Regions from separate parts of the Paenibacillus sp. Y412MC10 genome, predicted to be linked through region 4. Evidence: predicted binding sites of a transcription regulator. Region 4 holds the regulator's gene; each other region holds the start of a gene.
The links. The regulator Rex, encoded in region 4, represses fermentation and respiration genes when NADH is low (regulators of the CRP and FNR family bind a similar motif). The targets are predictions, from matches to a motif close to TTGTGAAATATTTCACAA.

Region 1 (3,213 bases), 3.0 Mb from region 4:
CGCTGGTCTCGGCCGTCGTATCGCAATTCTCGCAGCCATCGTCCATGAAGATCATCAAGCGGTGTTTGCCGGATGAGCATGTGCCCGCGGCCACGGCGTTATCCCAGACCTCGATGTCGCTGTTTATCATTTTGGGACCTATGGTAGGCACGACGATTTATCAAGCATTTGGATTGCAGGCCTCTTTAATCAGCTTGCTGATTCTGTTCGGCGCTTCGGCGATCGTGTTGGCCTTTCTGCCTTCCACCGTGGACGAACCTTCCAAGGACTCGGAATCAGCCGGTTCGTTCGTGAAGGACATGAAGGCAGGCTTCGCCTACATCGGTTCCAGCCGGCTGTTGAAGGTGCTGCTGGTAGTCTACGTTTTGTTGGCGCTGGGCAGCGGACTCGTACAGCCGCTCGACATCTTCGTCATCACCGAGCGTCTTCAGCTGGAGATGTCCAGCGTCCAGTGGTTCACCGCGCTTGAGGGCTTGGGCATGTTGATCGGCGGTGTGATCGCAGCGGTGATTGCAGGCAAAGTGAAAGGTTCCTACTTGCTGTTTGCGGGGCTGGCCTTCCTTGGACTCTCGACCTTTGTCGAGGTGCTGTCCCAGTGGCCGATCCTGACCGGCTCGATGCGCTTCGTCACCGGGGTGCTGATGGCCATGGCCCAGACGGTCCTGATGGCGGTGATGATGCAGCAGGTGGAAGAGAAATTCATTGGCCGGCTGAACGGCGTGATGACGCCGATATTTACCGGCATGCTGCTCATTGGCTCCGGGCTGACGGGCTGGTATATGTCGGTAACCTCCATTGTCGTGGTGTATTTCACGGCAGGCGCGCTCTTCCTGCTGTCGTCGTTCATCAGCATGAAGCTGCCGATCGCCAAGGTGCCGGTGCAGGAAACGGAGGCGCCTGTCAGGGTAGAGACTGCGGCCAAAGCCTAGCGGGTGAGTAAAAATCTATACATTTAAGCCGAATCTGGCAGAATGGTATCAAGCGCGAACGGGCTTCGTACTGGTAAAGACAATCCAAAAGAGCGGTGCCGGGGAGAAACCCGGGCACCGCTTTTTCGGCATATGCGATTCCTCGAAGGAAGCGAAAGGCAGTCACCCCGCTAAAGCTGATCCGAAGCTCCACCCATGGACAAGGTGCTGTGCCTATATCCATATATCGCTTAAATGGCCACACCGAATCCGATCCATGTTATTCGCTGCAGCGTGGTCAGCAGATCAAGGCATACGGAACATCACATCTGTACCTGTCCGTCCCTTAGGACACAATCGTGATATAATTCACGTTCTTGCCAAAGAAGCTGCGTTACAATGTTGGTAACGATAACACGAATATCATGAGCTGCATTCGGATAGGTAGACAAGGCGGATGCGGAAGAAATGAGGGAGTGACCATGGCTTACCATAAACCTGAGCGCATTGCGGAGATTACCGTGGAGAACGGGGTAAAAAAAGCGCATAACTCCGCCATAAACGTGATGATATTAGGATTCCTTGCGGGGGCATTTATTGCGCTCGGCTTTTTGCTTGACATACGCGTGATTGCCGGAGCGTCTCCAGAATGGGGAGGGATTGCCGGTTTTATAGGCGCTGCGGTATTCCCCGTCGGATTGATTCTTGTCCTGCTTGCAGGCGGGGAGCTGCTGACGGGCAACATGATGGCCGTGTCCTTGGCCAGATTCAAGCGGCGAATTTCCACGAAGGAGATGATGCGGAATTTAGCGCTTGTCACGGTCAGCAATATGTTGGGAGCGTTATTCGTCGCTTACTTCTTCGGACATGTGACCGGTATGACAGGCAGCGGCGTTTACCTGGAGAAACTGGTGGATATGGCCGGGCATAAGCTGGACGACAGCTTCCTGCAAGCCTTCCTGTCGGGCATCGGGTGCAACTGGCTCGTAGCCCTCGCCGTATGGCTGTCCTACGGATCGGATCAGATGAGCGGCAAAATTCTCGGGATCTGGTTTCCGACCATGGCGTTTGTCGCCATCGGGTTTCAGCACGTGGTGGCCAACATGTTTCTCATCCCGGCCGCGATTTTTGAAGGCTATTACAGCTGGGGCGAGTATCTGATGAACTTCATTCCGGTATGGCTGGGCAATTTCGTTGGCGGCGCGTTATTTGTGGGAGCGACATACGGAACCGTTTATTTAAAGCAGGAGAATCAAGCCGCAGCCGCTCCGCGCGGCGAGCAGACGCCTGTGCCATCGGCTAGCTCCCCTCAACAGGTTCATTCCGCGCAGAACGTTTCCTAATGCCGGAGGCCTGGCAAGCGTCTGGGCAAAAAAAGCTGCGTTCAACCGTCCTTGATGAAAGGCAGCGGTTGATCGCAGTTTTTTTGTCGTGATGGGCGAGGCTGTTCCCAGTAATGAATCAAGCAGGGAACAAGCCCGCTATTTTTTTAAATGGTAGGGAACCGTCGTGATGATCACGTCTCTCCGATACAGGAGATGTGCCCGGATGAGCAGGCTGGATTGATTGTGCAGGAAATTATGCCAGCCCTTCTTGGGGATGAACTGCGGAATGACGACGGTAACCTGATAGTCGGATTCGCTGGCCTTGCGCTGCACGGTATCGATGAATTTCGTCAGCGGCTGAATGATGCTCCGATAAGGCGAGTGCAGCGTCACCAGCCGGATGTCCGGCTGCCACTTTTTCCATTTTTCCTGGAAGGCGACTTCCTCCTCCCGCTCGAACGGCACGTACACCGCGATGATTTGGCCCGCTCCCAGCGATTTGGCGTAATTCAGCGAGTTCTCCACCACATGCGTGATTCCTGCCACAGGCAGGATGATGACATTCCCCTCAATCGGCTTAACCGGCTCGCAAGTCGTAATCCGGAGCTGGTCCGCTACCGCCTCGTAATGCTTGCGGATCCGGGTGAAAATCCAGATGATCAGCGGCAGGAATATCAGCACGGTCCACACCTGGGCGAATTTCGTAAAGAAGAAGATCATGGTCACGATAAAGCTGATGCATGCGCCGGTGGTGTTAATGATCAGCTTGACGATCCAGCCTTCAGGCTTTTCCCGAATCCATTTCACCATCATCCCCGTCTGGGAGAGGGTAAACGGGATAAACACGCCGACGGCATACAGCGGAATCAGATGCTCGGTTTTGCCTTCAAAAGCCAGCAGCAGCAGAATGGAGAAAAATCCAAGAATAATGATTCCGTTCGAGTATCCCAGACGGTCGCCGCGGACGGTGAACATTCTAG
Region 2 (3,213 bases), 170 kb from region 4:
TGAGCATAGCGTAGCGAACATGTCGCTTCTGACGCTGGCGACGATTTTGCCGGGACATCCCGAGACGGTATCCATCGGCGGCTGGATCAGTAACATGGTGCCGGTCACGCTGGGGAATATCATTGGCGGCGGGTTGTTTGTAGGCATGGCTTACTGGTTTATCTCTTCGGGAAAAGGGAGCAAGCAAAAGTAGGCTATGATAGGCGGTGTAACGGAGGAATTCCATCCTCCTAGTTCATTGTCAGATGAAGTCCAACCTGACGAATAAACAAAGAAACCGTTCTTGGTTAATGGTCTGTCATTCGTCCATTTGCCAAGCAACGGTTTCTTTTTTTGTATACGATACGACCATTCCAAGAAATTTGGGGACAAAGGCAATGGGAGGAACGATGCGCACACGGAACTCTCCAAGCAGAAAAAAGTGGTGGGCTTCCAGTCAGATGTAATATTCTTTTGGGAAATCCGCTTTTGGATATGTCATCGCTGAAGGGAGCAGGAGGGCGATAGCATAAATAAGCTGTCCTCCTCAGTCATTGAACTGAAAGGACAGCCGTGAGAATCTTGCCTTCCAAATCGTTTACCGATGTTCCACCAGGTCAATCGCACCAAGCACCATATGAGCCAGTCCGAAGCCTAGAATACCGGTTGCAGCAAATTTATACCTGCTGCAAAGCAGAGCGGCACCCGAAGCAGAAACCACGGTTCCAAGAACAGCAGGAATCAAACCTTCACGCATGCTGAGCACTCCCTTTGATTTGGTTTGGAAAGACAAGGTTTATTGTAAGCAGATGCCCATATATTATGCACCAAAGGGGCTTTAGGCGGATCAAATCCGGCAGATTTCGTTCGGACACAGCTCGCAGTGGCATATTTCCTGCAGCATCGGCAGATCTTTGATAACAATCATGCCGCCGGCATATTCGATGGCGTCCTTTTTGCGAAGGTCGCTCAGCATCCGGTTCACGCTTTCGCGGGTGGCCCCGATCATGTTCGAAAGATCGGTGTGGGTGATCTTTTTGTTGATGAGAATGGTGCCATCCTCTTGATGCTGCCCGTAGGTATTGCCCAGACGAATCAGCGTCGACGTTAATGCGCCGGGCTTGCCGTACATCATGAGATCGCGGAATTTGGTCTGCGTGATGCGGTGGTGTATGCCCATCCACTTCATGAAATCAATCGCGAAGTCGCAATGCTGGCAGATCAGCAGCTCCAGATCCTTGTGCTCGATGACCCCGACTACGCTGTCCTCAAGCACCTCTGCCGAAAAACTGTGGTTGTTGCTGAAGAATGGATCGGCTTGCCCGACCATGTCTCCAGGATGGTACATATATAGAATAAGCTCTTTGCCTTCATCCGTCGATTTGGTCAATTTAATTCTTCCTTGTTTAACGAAGTACAGCTTGTCGGCGAAGTCGCCTTCCCAGAACAAATGCGATCCTTCAGGGAGTACCCTTTCCTTCATGGTGACCAGCAGACGGTTGCGGTTTTGTTCCGAGAAGCACTGCGTGTTCCCTAAGTTTTCGATTTCCATTACATGGTCTACAGTTTTCATGGTGGTATCCCCTAACATCCTAAAATTTGATCTGTTTAATCTTTAAATACATTATAACGTGAAAACATTCACTTGTGGGGCGGAACAAGAGGGAAATCATGGCGAATTTTCAAACATTGTGATCTCTTTCACTTGAAAGAGGGAAAAGACAGGTATAAATCACACAGAAAAGATAAATTTTAATATTGTGAAATATTTCACATGATTTAAGAAGCGTCTGTGTTACGATCGAAGCGTAGACAGAAAGAACATGAACCATGGGAGGATGAGAGATATGGCTGTGAGCAAAGGAACAACGGTTGAAGTGAAGGGACAAACGGCAGCAGAGTACATTCAAGGTCTGATCGACAAGGCGAATCGGGCAAAAGAAAAGTTTATGAAACTCGATCAGGAGCAAGTCGACGGAATTGTGCAGGCCATGGCCATGGCCGGACTTGAGAAGCACATGCAGCTGGCGAAAATGGCGGTTGAAGAAACGGGCCGCGGCGTGTATGAAGACAAAATCATCAAAAACCTGTTTGCCACGGAGTATATCCACAACAGCATCAAGTACGACAAAACGGTAGGTATCATCGAAGACAATGCCTATGACAGCTTCCAAAAAATTGCGGAGCCGATCGGGATCATCATGGGGATCACACCGGTAACCAATCCGACCTCGACCACCATATTCAAGGCGCTGATCTCCATCAAAACAAGAAACCCGATCATCTTCGGTTTCCATCCATCCGCGCAGGCATGCAGCAGGGAGGCCGCGCTCATCCTGCGGGACGCCGCCGTGAAACAAGGCGCTCCGGCCGACTGCATCCAGTGGATCGAGGCTCCTTCCATGGATAAAACCAATACACTCATGAACCATCCTGACGTTGCCTGCATTCTGGCTACGGGCGGATCGGCGATGGTCAAAGCAGCATACAGCTGCGGCAAGCCAGCCCTCGGCGTAGGTCCCGGCAACGTGCCGTGCTTCATCGAGAAAAGCGCGGACCTCGATCAAGCGGTGAACGACTTGATTTTGTCCAAGACGTTTGATAACGGCATGATCTGCGCATCCGAACAAGCGGTCATTATCGAGGAGCCGATCTATCATAACGTGAAGAAAAAAATGATCGCCAGCGGCTGTTATTTCGTGAACAAGGAAGAGCTGGCGAAGCTGACTGCGCATGCCATGGTAGCGGATAAATGCGCCGTCAATCCTACCATCGTCGGACAGCCGGCAGCCAAGATTGCCGAGGCTTGCGGCTTTGAGGTACCGGAAAGCACCAAGATTCTGGTCGCCGAGCTGGAGGGAGTCGGTCCTGCTTATCCGTTGTCCGCCGAGAAGCTGAGCCCGGTGCTGGCCTGCTATAAAGTGAAAGATGCGGAAGAGGGCATCACGCGCGCCGAAGAGATGGTTGCTTTTGGCGGCATGGGCCACTCGTCGGTCATCCACTCGCACAATGAGGACGTCATCCTGAAATTCTCGGATCGCATGAAGACCTGCCGCATCCTGGTCAACCAGCCTTCTTCGCAAGGCGGCATCGGGGATATCTACAACACGAACCTGCCATCGCTGACGCTCGGCTGCGGTTCGTATGGCCGGAATTCCACGTCGTCGAACGTGACGGCCGTCAATCTCATCAACGTGAAAAGGGTGAACCGCAGAACCGTGAATATGCAGTGGT
Region 3 (3,213 bases), 170 kb from region 4:
TGGCGCTGATTTCGGCGACGATTTCGTCCCGGTCGAGCGTGGTGCACGGACATATGCCTTGTTTGCCTGCCGTCTTAAAGCCATCGCCCAGTACGCTCTGAAGGATTTGCTCCACGACTGGCTTGCAGCCTCCGCAAGAACGGGTCGCTCCCGTGCAAGCTTTGATTTCGTCCACCGTCGTGAGGCTTTGAAGCGTCACGGCATCCACAATGGCCTTTTTGGTTACGCCGTTGCAGCCGCAGACGATTTCATCGTCGGGCATCTTATCCAGCGAGAAGGCCTTGCCGTTTCCTTTACTTGCACATTCGGTGCCTATGATCGAATGATAGATCTCCTCGGTCATGGCCGTCTTTTTTCGAATCATGGATTGAAGGCTGGCCGAATCGCTGACATCCCCGAACAGAATCGCGCCGACGATGATATTGTCGCGCAGCAGGATTTTCTTATAAGTCTTGCGCCAATCGTCCTTCGCCACGATCACCGAGTGATCGGCCTGCTCCATGAACTCTCCTGCGGAGAATACATCAACGCCGCTGATTTTCAGTTTCGTCGATACGATGCTGCCCTCGTAAGGCTGGCCGTCCACGCCGCAGAGATGCTTGGCAAGAACCTGTCCCTGCTCGAACAACGGCGCAACCAGGCCGTAGCATGCCCCCCGATGCTCGCAGCATTCGCCGACCGCATACACGTCCGGCCAGGAGGTCTGAAGATAATCGTTGACTACGATTCCCCGGTTCACTTCGATACCGCTCGCTTGGGCTGCAGCAACGTTCGCTCTGATACCCACGGCCATGACCACGAGTTCCGCTTCAAGCTCATCTCCATCTTTGAACCGCAGCCCCGTGACTCTCTCATCGCCCATGATTTCCGTGGTTTGTTTGCCTAATAAGAACCGGATGCCCTGCCGCTCCAGCTCCCTTTGCAGCATCCCCGATGCCATGGAATCCAGCTGGCTCTCCATCAAATCCTGCATGAGATGAACCACCGTCACCTCCATGCCCAGGCTGACCAATCCCTTCGCGGCTTCCAGACCCAGCAACCCTCCTCCGATGACGGCCGCTTTCTTGTATGCCTTGGCGGCTTGAAGCATCTGCGTGCAGTCGGCGATGTTTCGAAATCCGATAACTCCCTCTTTATCACTGCCCGGTACAGGCAATATAAAAGGTTTCGAACCTGTAGCTATAATCACTTTGTCATAAGGAACCGTCAATCCGTTATCGGCCGTCACTACCTTGCGCTCCCCGTCGATGGCGGTGACGGTCACACCCGTATGCAGGGTGATCTGATTGTCCTCGTACCATTTCCAGTCATTCAATACGATGTCGTCCAAGGTTTTGCTGCCTTCCAGCACATAGGACAACATAATGCGATTGTAGTTCGGGTGAGGCTCCTGTCCAATGACGGTGATGTCAAATTTCCCACCCAATTTAATGATTTGCTCGACCGTGCTTATGCCTGCGATACCGTTGCCAATGACAACCAACTTTTCTCTCTTTATATTGGACATCGTTTGATTCCTCCCCAACACGTGATCTAGTGCTCGTGTATTCCACTGCTTACAAGTAAATTATATCGTGTAAAGGCATATATTTTTGTGATTTATTTCACATTGATCTTTAAAATTTAAATAAAAATACCAAATAACCCTGTCCGATTGGAACAAGGTTATCCTAAAAAGACGGCCTGCTATATGATTTCGGCTTCCATATAGGCTCGTTCGCCGCCGGGCACTTTTAAATAGGGACGAATTCCGGCAAATCCCCCCGCATCCAGGTTCACCCCGGTCATCCAGTTCCCCTCCAAAAGGCCTCCTTCCGACTGCATGATGACGGCAGGCGCCTCGATATGCTCCTGGTACAGTACGATGCCGGCCTGAATGGTCTTATAGGCTTTTCCTTGCTGCACCAAAGGCACTGCACTAATATACGTTGGCACAAAATAATGGGCGATCACGTCCAGCTCCTCCCCGTCGAAGAACGCTTCGCTGCCGAGGAAGGGATGCAGCATCACGATTTTTTCATAGAGCGACCAGATGATCATATGCAGGAATCTTCCCATCCGTCCCTTATTCTGCTCGGAAGACGAATTCAATGTTTCGGTTTCATAACCAATGAACTTCCATCCGCCGGGAGCCTTGACCCATTTCTGGAACATGTCGACCCGAGCGGTGCCGTCTTGGCTAACGGATGCTACAGCGTCTGGGCTTGTTCCACACACGGCCGACCACAGTGATTCCGGTACATACTGGCTCAGCACCCTCTTGGTTTTCTCAAATATATGAAGCACTTGTAATGAAGCGTTTTCAAGCTCTGAGATGTCCTCTTGTCCATAATGGAACCGGGAGATATTCGTTCGCTTGATCATGGGCTCGCCTCCTTGATATGCCGCCTGGATTATTACATCATATAGAAGGTGCGTCAGCTTGGTGCATGTCCGGATATTTTTGCAGGACGAAACAAAAAATCAGCCATTCCGGTTAAGAAAAAAAACCCTGAAATGAGGATATCTCATGCCAGGGTTTAATCGTCAACGGGAGTCTTAAGATGACTCATCTGTCGATCCATTGTTCTGCCCAGGATGAAATTTGCTCCATCACCGGACGCAGTGCTTTGCCTTTTTCAGTCAGTTCATATTCAATACGTACCGGAGTTTCCGGATAGACATGACGAATCAGTATGCCTTCGCATTCCAAATCCTTCATCCGCTCGGAGAGCATTTTATCGCTCATGGACGGAATCAAATTCGAAATATCCTTAAAGCGCTTAGGTCCGCTCATCAGCGTTTGAATAATCAAGCCGTTCCACCGTTTGCCCAGAAAAGAAAAGGCCGATTCGAAACGGGGACACATCGTAACATTTGTAACTTCCATATCCCTTCACCTCTTTACGAAGTCACCTTGTTTATAGAAACTCATAAGCTTACCCAGAAATCTAGAAAACTTACGAATTGTAAGTATGTTTCATTTTAGCATATTTTCGAGAAGCTGAAAACCTCCTAGCCCCTTTTTCCCAGAAAATCAGCGCTTATCCCCCTAATATCCGAGCCAAAATATCCAAATCGTCCTCAATCAAAGTGGATAATTTCCTATTATACAGCACCGCCGCTGGATGGAACAGAGGGAATATCTTATAGGTCTCCGGTGAAAACACATAGCCTGCTCCGGGATTTTCCGGATCAGCCGCTTGCTGAACCGGGCCCTCCATCAGCTTGCCA
Region 4 (3,213 bases):
CCTCGTCGAGAGTAAGGCTCGCGCCATTCTTCACCACCTGCTTGCCGTCAACCCATACATGCTCTACATCCTTCGCGCTGGCAGAGTAGATCGCGTGAGAAATATAGTCGGTCCGCGGAAGGAAATGCGCCTGATCCGTATTCAATGCGATCATATCGGCTTTCATCCCAACCGCGAGCATACCGATATCCTCAAGGAAAGCGGACTTGGCTCCGTACTCCGTACCCATTCGAAGCGCTTCGGAGGCCGGAATGGCTGTCGGATCCCCGCTCACTCCTTTATGGATCAGGGCAGCCAGCCGCATCTCTTCGAACATATCCAGGTTATTGTTGCTAGCAGGTCCGTCGGTACCGAGCGACACCGTTATGCCGGCTTTGAGCAGCGCAGGTACGCGGGCGACTCCGCTCGCAAGCTTCAAATTGCTTCCGGGATTATGCGATACGGCTACTTGATGCTTGGCCAAGACTTCGATTTCTTCATCGGTCAGATGAACGGCATGCGCAAGGAGCGTAGGACGGGAGAACATGCCCAGCTTCTCCAAATGGGCAACGGGGCGAAGCCCGTAGTCCTTAACATTCTGAGCCACTTCCGTTTCCGTTTCGGACATATGGGTATGCAAAGGCAGGTTCAAGTCATGGGATGCTTGAACGAATTTTTCGATGAAATCCGGCGGGCAGGTATAAGGCGCGTGCGGCGAGATCATCGTCGTAATTCTGCCGTCAGCCTTGCCATGCCAATCCTTCGCGAATGCCACCGCCTCATCCAGCTTCTGCTGCTGTACCTCGGGCGGGCATAAACCGATTACGCCGCGCGTCAGGACGCCGCGCATTCCCGAGTCCTGGACAACCTTCGCGACCTGATCCATATGGTCATACATATCCACAAACGTCGTGGTTCCGCCCTTGATCATCTCCAGCACGGAGAGCGATGTGCCCCAATATACGTCGTCTGACGTGAATTTGGCTTCCATCGGCCACATTTTTTCCTGAAGCCATACCTGCAGCGCCAGATCGTCCCCATAGCCGCGAAGAAGCGACATGGCGGCATGTCCATGCGTGTTCACCAATCCAGGCAGGAAGAACAGATGGGTTCCGTCGATAATCTCTGTTCCCTCTTCCACGACGGGCTCCTCTTCGCCCAGGTACGTGATCCGGTCGTTCTCGACCACCATATATCCGCGCAGCACGGATCGGTCTTCCTCCAGTACTGCAAACGTTCCGTTCTTAACCATCCACTTCGTTGTTGTCATGTGCTGCATCCTCCTTGCCGTTATCCAAATAATAGGCCAAACTTTGCAAATCCGTTGTAAAATCAGCCGTATGAATCCGGATATGGGCTGGGGCTTTCAGGATGGTTGGCGCAAAGTTCAGAATCGCCTCGATCCCTGAGGCGATAAGCTGATTCGCTACGTTCTGCGCTTCGAAATCCGGAACGGTAATAATCCCGATTCGAATGCCGTGCTCATGAACCGTCTTCTCCAGCTCTTCCATCGGCTGTACGACCAAATTGTTAATTTTCATACCAACTTTGGGAGAATACGAATCGAAAATCGCCACAATCTTCATATTATCCTTCAGGAATGCATTGTAATTCGATAATGCATGTCCAAGATTACCGGCCCCGACCAATGCGACATTGATCTTCTGGTCCAGCTTCAGAATCTGGCGAATCTTCTCGATCAGATAAGAAACATCATATCCGATCCCTTTCCGTCCAAAATCACCGAAATACGCCAGGTCCTTACGAATTTGAGCAGGATTGAGGTCCAGCTTCTGTCCCAATTCCTGGGAGGAAACCGTAGAAACCTCCCTCTTCTGAAGCTCATTCAAATAGCGCAAGTATACAGGTAATCTGCGGACCACGGCTTCCGAAATTTTTTCCGATTTCATGCATGCTCCCCCTAATAATAGGTTAATAACCACATCTTTTTTTGTTGATCGTGCTTGGTTTCACTTTATTCCGCTTGGTTTCCCGCGCTTGCCTCTTCCTGCAGCCATTCCGAAATTCGGGGAACGATCCCCTCTGTCGGCATGTGCTCCATCTTCGGCCCCGGCAAGGAATATAAGAAATACTTCCCGTAATAGGATTCAATGACCCGGGTATCGTACACGATCACGATCCCTTTATCTTGTGCTGTTCGCACCAGACGCCCAAACCCCTGTTTGAAACGAATGACCGCTTGCGGAACCGAAAGCTTCATGAAGGGATTCTTCTTCTGCTGCTGCAGCAGTTCGCTCTTGGCTTCGACCAAGGGGTGATTCGGCGGCTGGAACGGCAGCCGGACGATGGCAAGACAAGTCAGCGCCTCACCCGGAATGTCTACCCCTTCCCAGAAGGAGCTGGTGCCCAGCAGCACGGAAGCGCTGCTGTCCTGAAATCTTCGGATTAACTTGGTACGGCTGGTCCCGTCCATACCTTGTCCCAATACCGTGATGTCGCTTGATGCCAGCGCTTCTTTCAGCGGCTCGTGCACCTGGCGCAGCATCCGGTACGAAGTGAACAGGACGAGCATGCGGCCATGCGTAGCGACGGCCGTATCGGCCAAAGACTTCACGAGCGTATTCACAAAGAGTGCATCCCCGACCGATCCCTTCACGCTCGGAAAATCACGCGGCACGACAAGAAGGGCTTGTTCCCTGTAATTAAACGGGGACGGGAGCTGAACCGTGTTCAGGTTCCCCGCTTCAGCCGCTTCCTGAAGACCCAGGTTCTCGATCATGAACTGAAACGATTTGTCCACCGACAAGGTCGCCGATGTCAGAATCACGCTTTGTTTCTTGTCAAAAAACAATTCCTTCAAATGAGAGCTCACGTCGACGGGCACGGCATACAACTGCAGCGATTTGCTGCGGAAATTGCCGTTCGCCTCCATCCAGTATACCGTGCCCTCATCGTTCAGGGCCATGAAGGAGCGCAGGTCTTCGCGATGCGCGGCCAGGTCCTTAAACAGACCCGAAAGGTCGGTTAACAGGCTGTCCGCGCTGTAGTCATCCAAATCTTCCTTCATTTCGGCGATCAGCTTATCGCCCTTGCGCACGACATCGCCCAGCGTCAGATGAATTTGATGCTCCAGTTCGGCCATCGAATCCCAATCCTTCGGCTTCTTCAGCGGGGACAGGCGGAGCGAGAATTGGCCGGCATCTCCCGGAGAAGCGTCTCCGCGTTCCGGAAGCAGTCCGAACAATTGATCGCTGAGCCGATCCCAATTCTCTT

Region 1: a site for Rex is predicted at 1,266-1,283, ahead of GYMC10_RS29615 (formate/nitrite transporter family protein). Genes of this name have one in related genera too.
Region 2: a site for Rex is predicted at 1,738-1,755, ahead of adhE (bifunctional acetaldehyde-CoA/alcohol dehydrogenase). Genes of this name have one in related genera too.
Region 3: a site for Rex is predicted at 1,593-1,610, ahead of nirB (nitrite reductase large subunit NirB). Genes of this name have one in related genera too.

What each region holds. Positions count from the first base shown of each region.
Region 1 is NC_013406.1:6,693,327-6,696,539, reverse strand. It holds gene GYMC10_RS29620 (MFS transporter) at 1-929, shown strand, start outside; gene GYMC10_RS29615 (formate/nitrite transporter family protein) at 1,391-2,251, shown strand; gene GYMC10_RS29610 (APC family permease) at 2,390-3,213, opposite strand, start outside.
Region 2 is NC_013406.1:2,406,268-2,409,480, forward strand. It holds gene GYMC10_RS10325 (formate/nitrite transporter family protein) at 1-193, shown strand, start outside; gene GYMC10_RS10330 (hypothetical protein) at 578-736, opposite strand; gene GYMC10_RS10335 (Crp/Fnr family transcriptional regulator) at 827-1,552, opposite strand; gene adhE (bifunctional acetaldehyde-CoA/alcohol dehydrogenase) at 1,827-3,213, shown strand, end outside.
Region 3 is NC_013406.1:2,401,068-2,404,280, reverse strand. It holds gene nirB (nitrite reductase large subunit NirB) at 1-1,507, opposite strand, end outside; gene GYMC10_RS10310 (hypothetical protein) at 1,687-2,364, opposite strand; gene GYMC10_RS10305 (winged helix-turn-helix transcriptional regulator) at 2,549-2,869, opposite strand; gene GYMC10_RS10300 (uracil-DNA glycosylase) at 3,024-3,213, opposite strand, start outside.
Region 4 is NC_013406.1:2,574,769-2,577,981, reverse strand. It holds gene GYMC10_RS11230 (amidohydrolase) at 1-1,249, opposite strand, end outside; gene GYMC10_RS11225 (redox-sensing transcriptional repressor Rex) at 1,224-1,889, opposite strand; gene dinG (ATP-dependent DNA helicase DinG) at 1,955-3,213, opposite strand, start outside.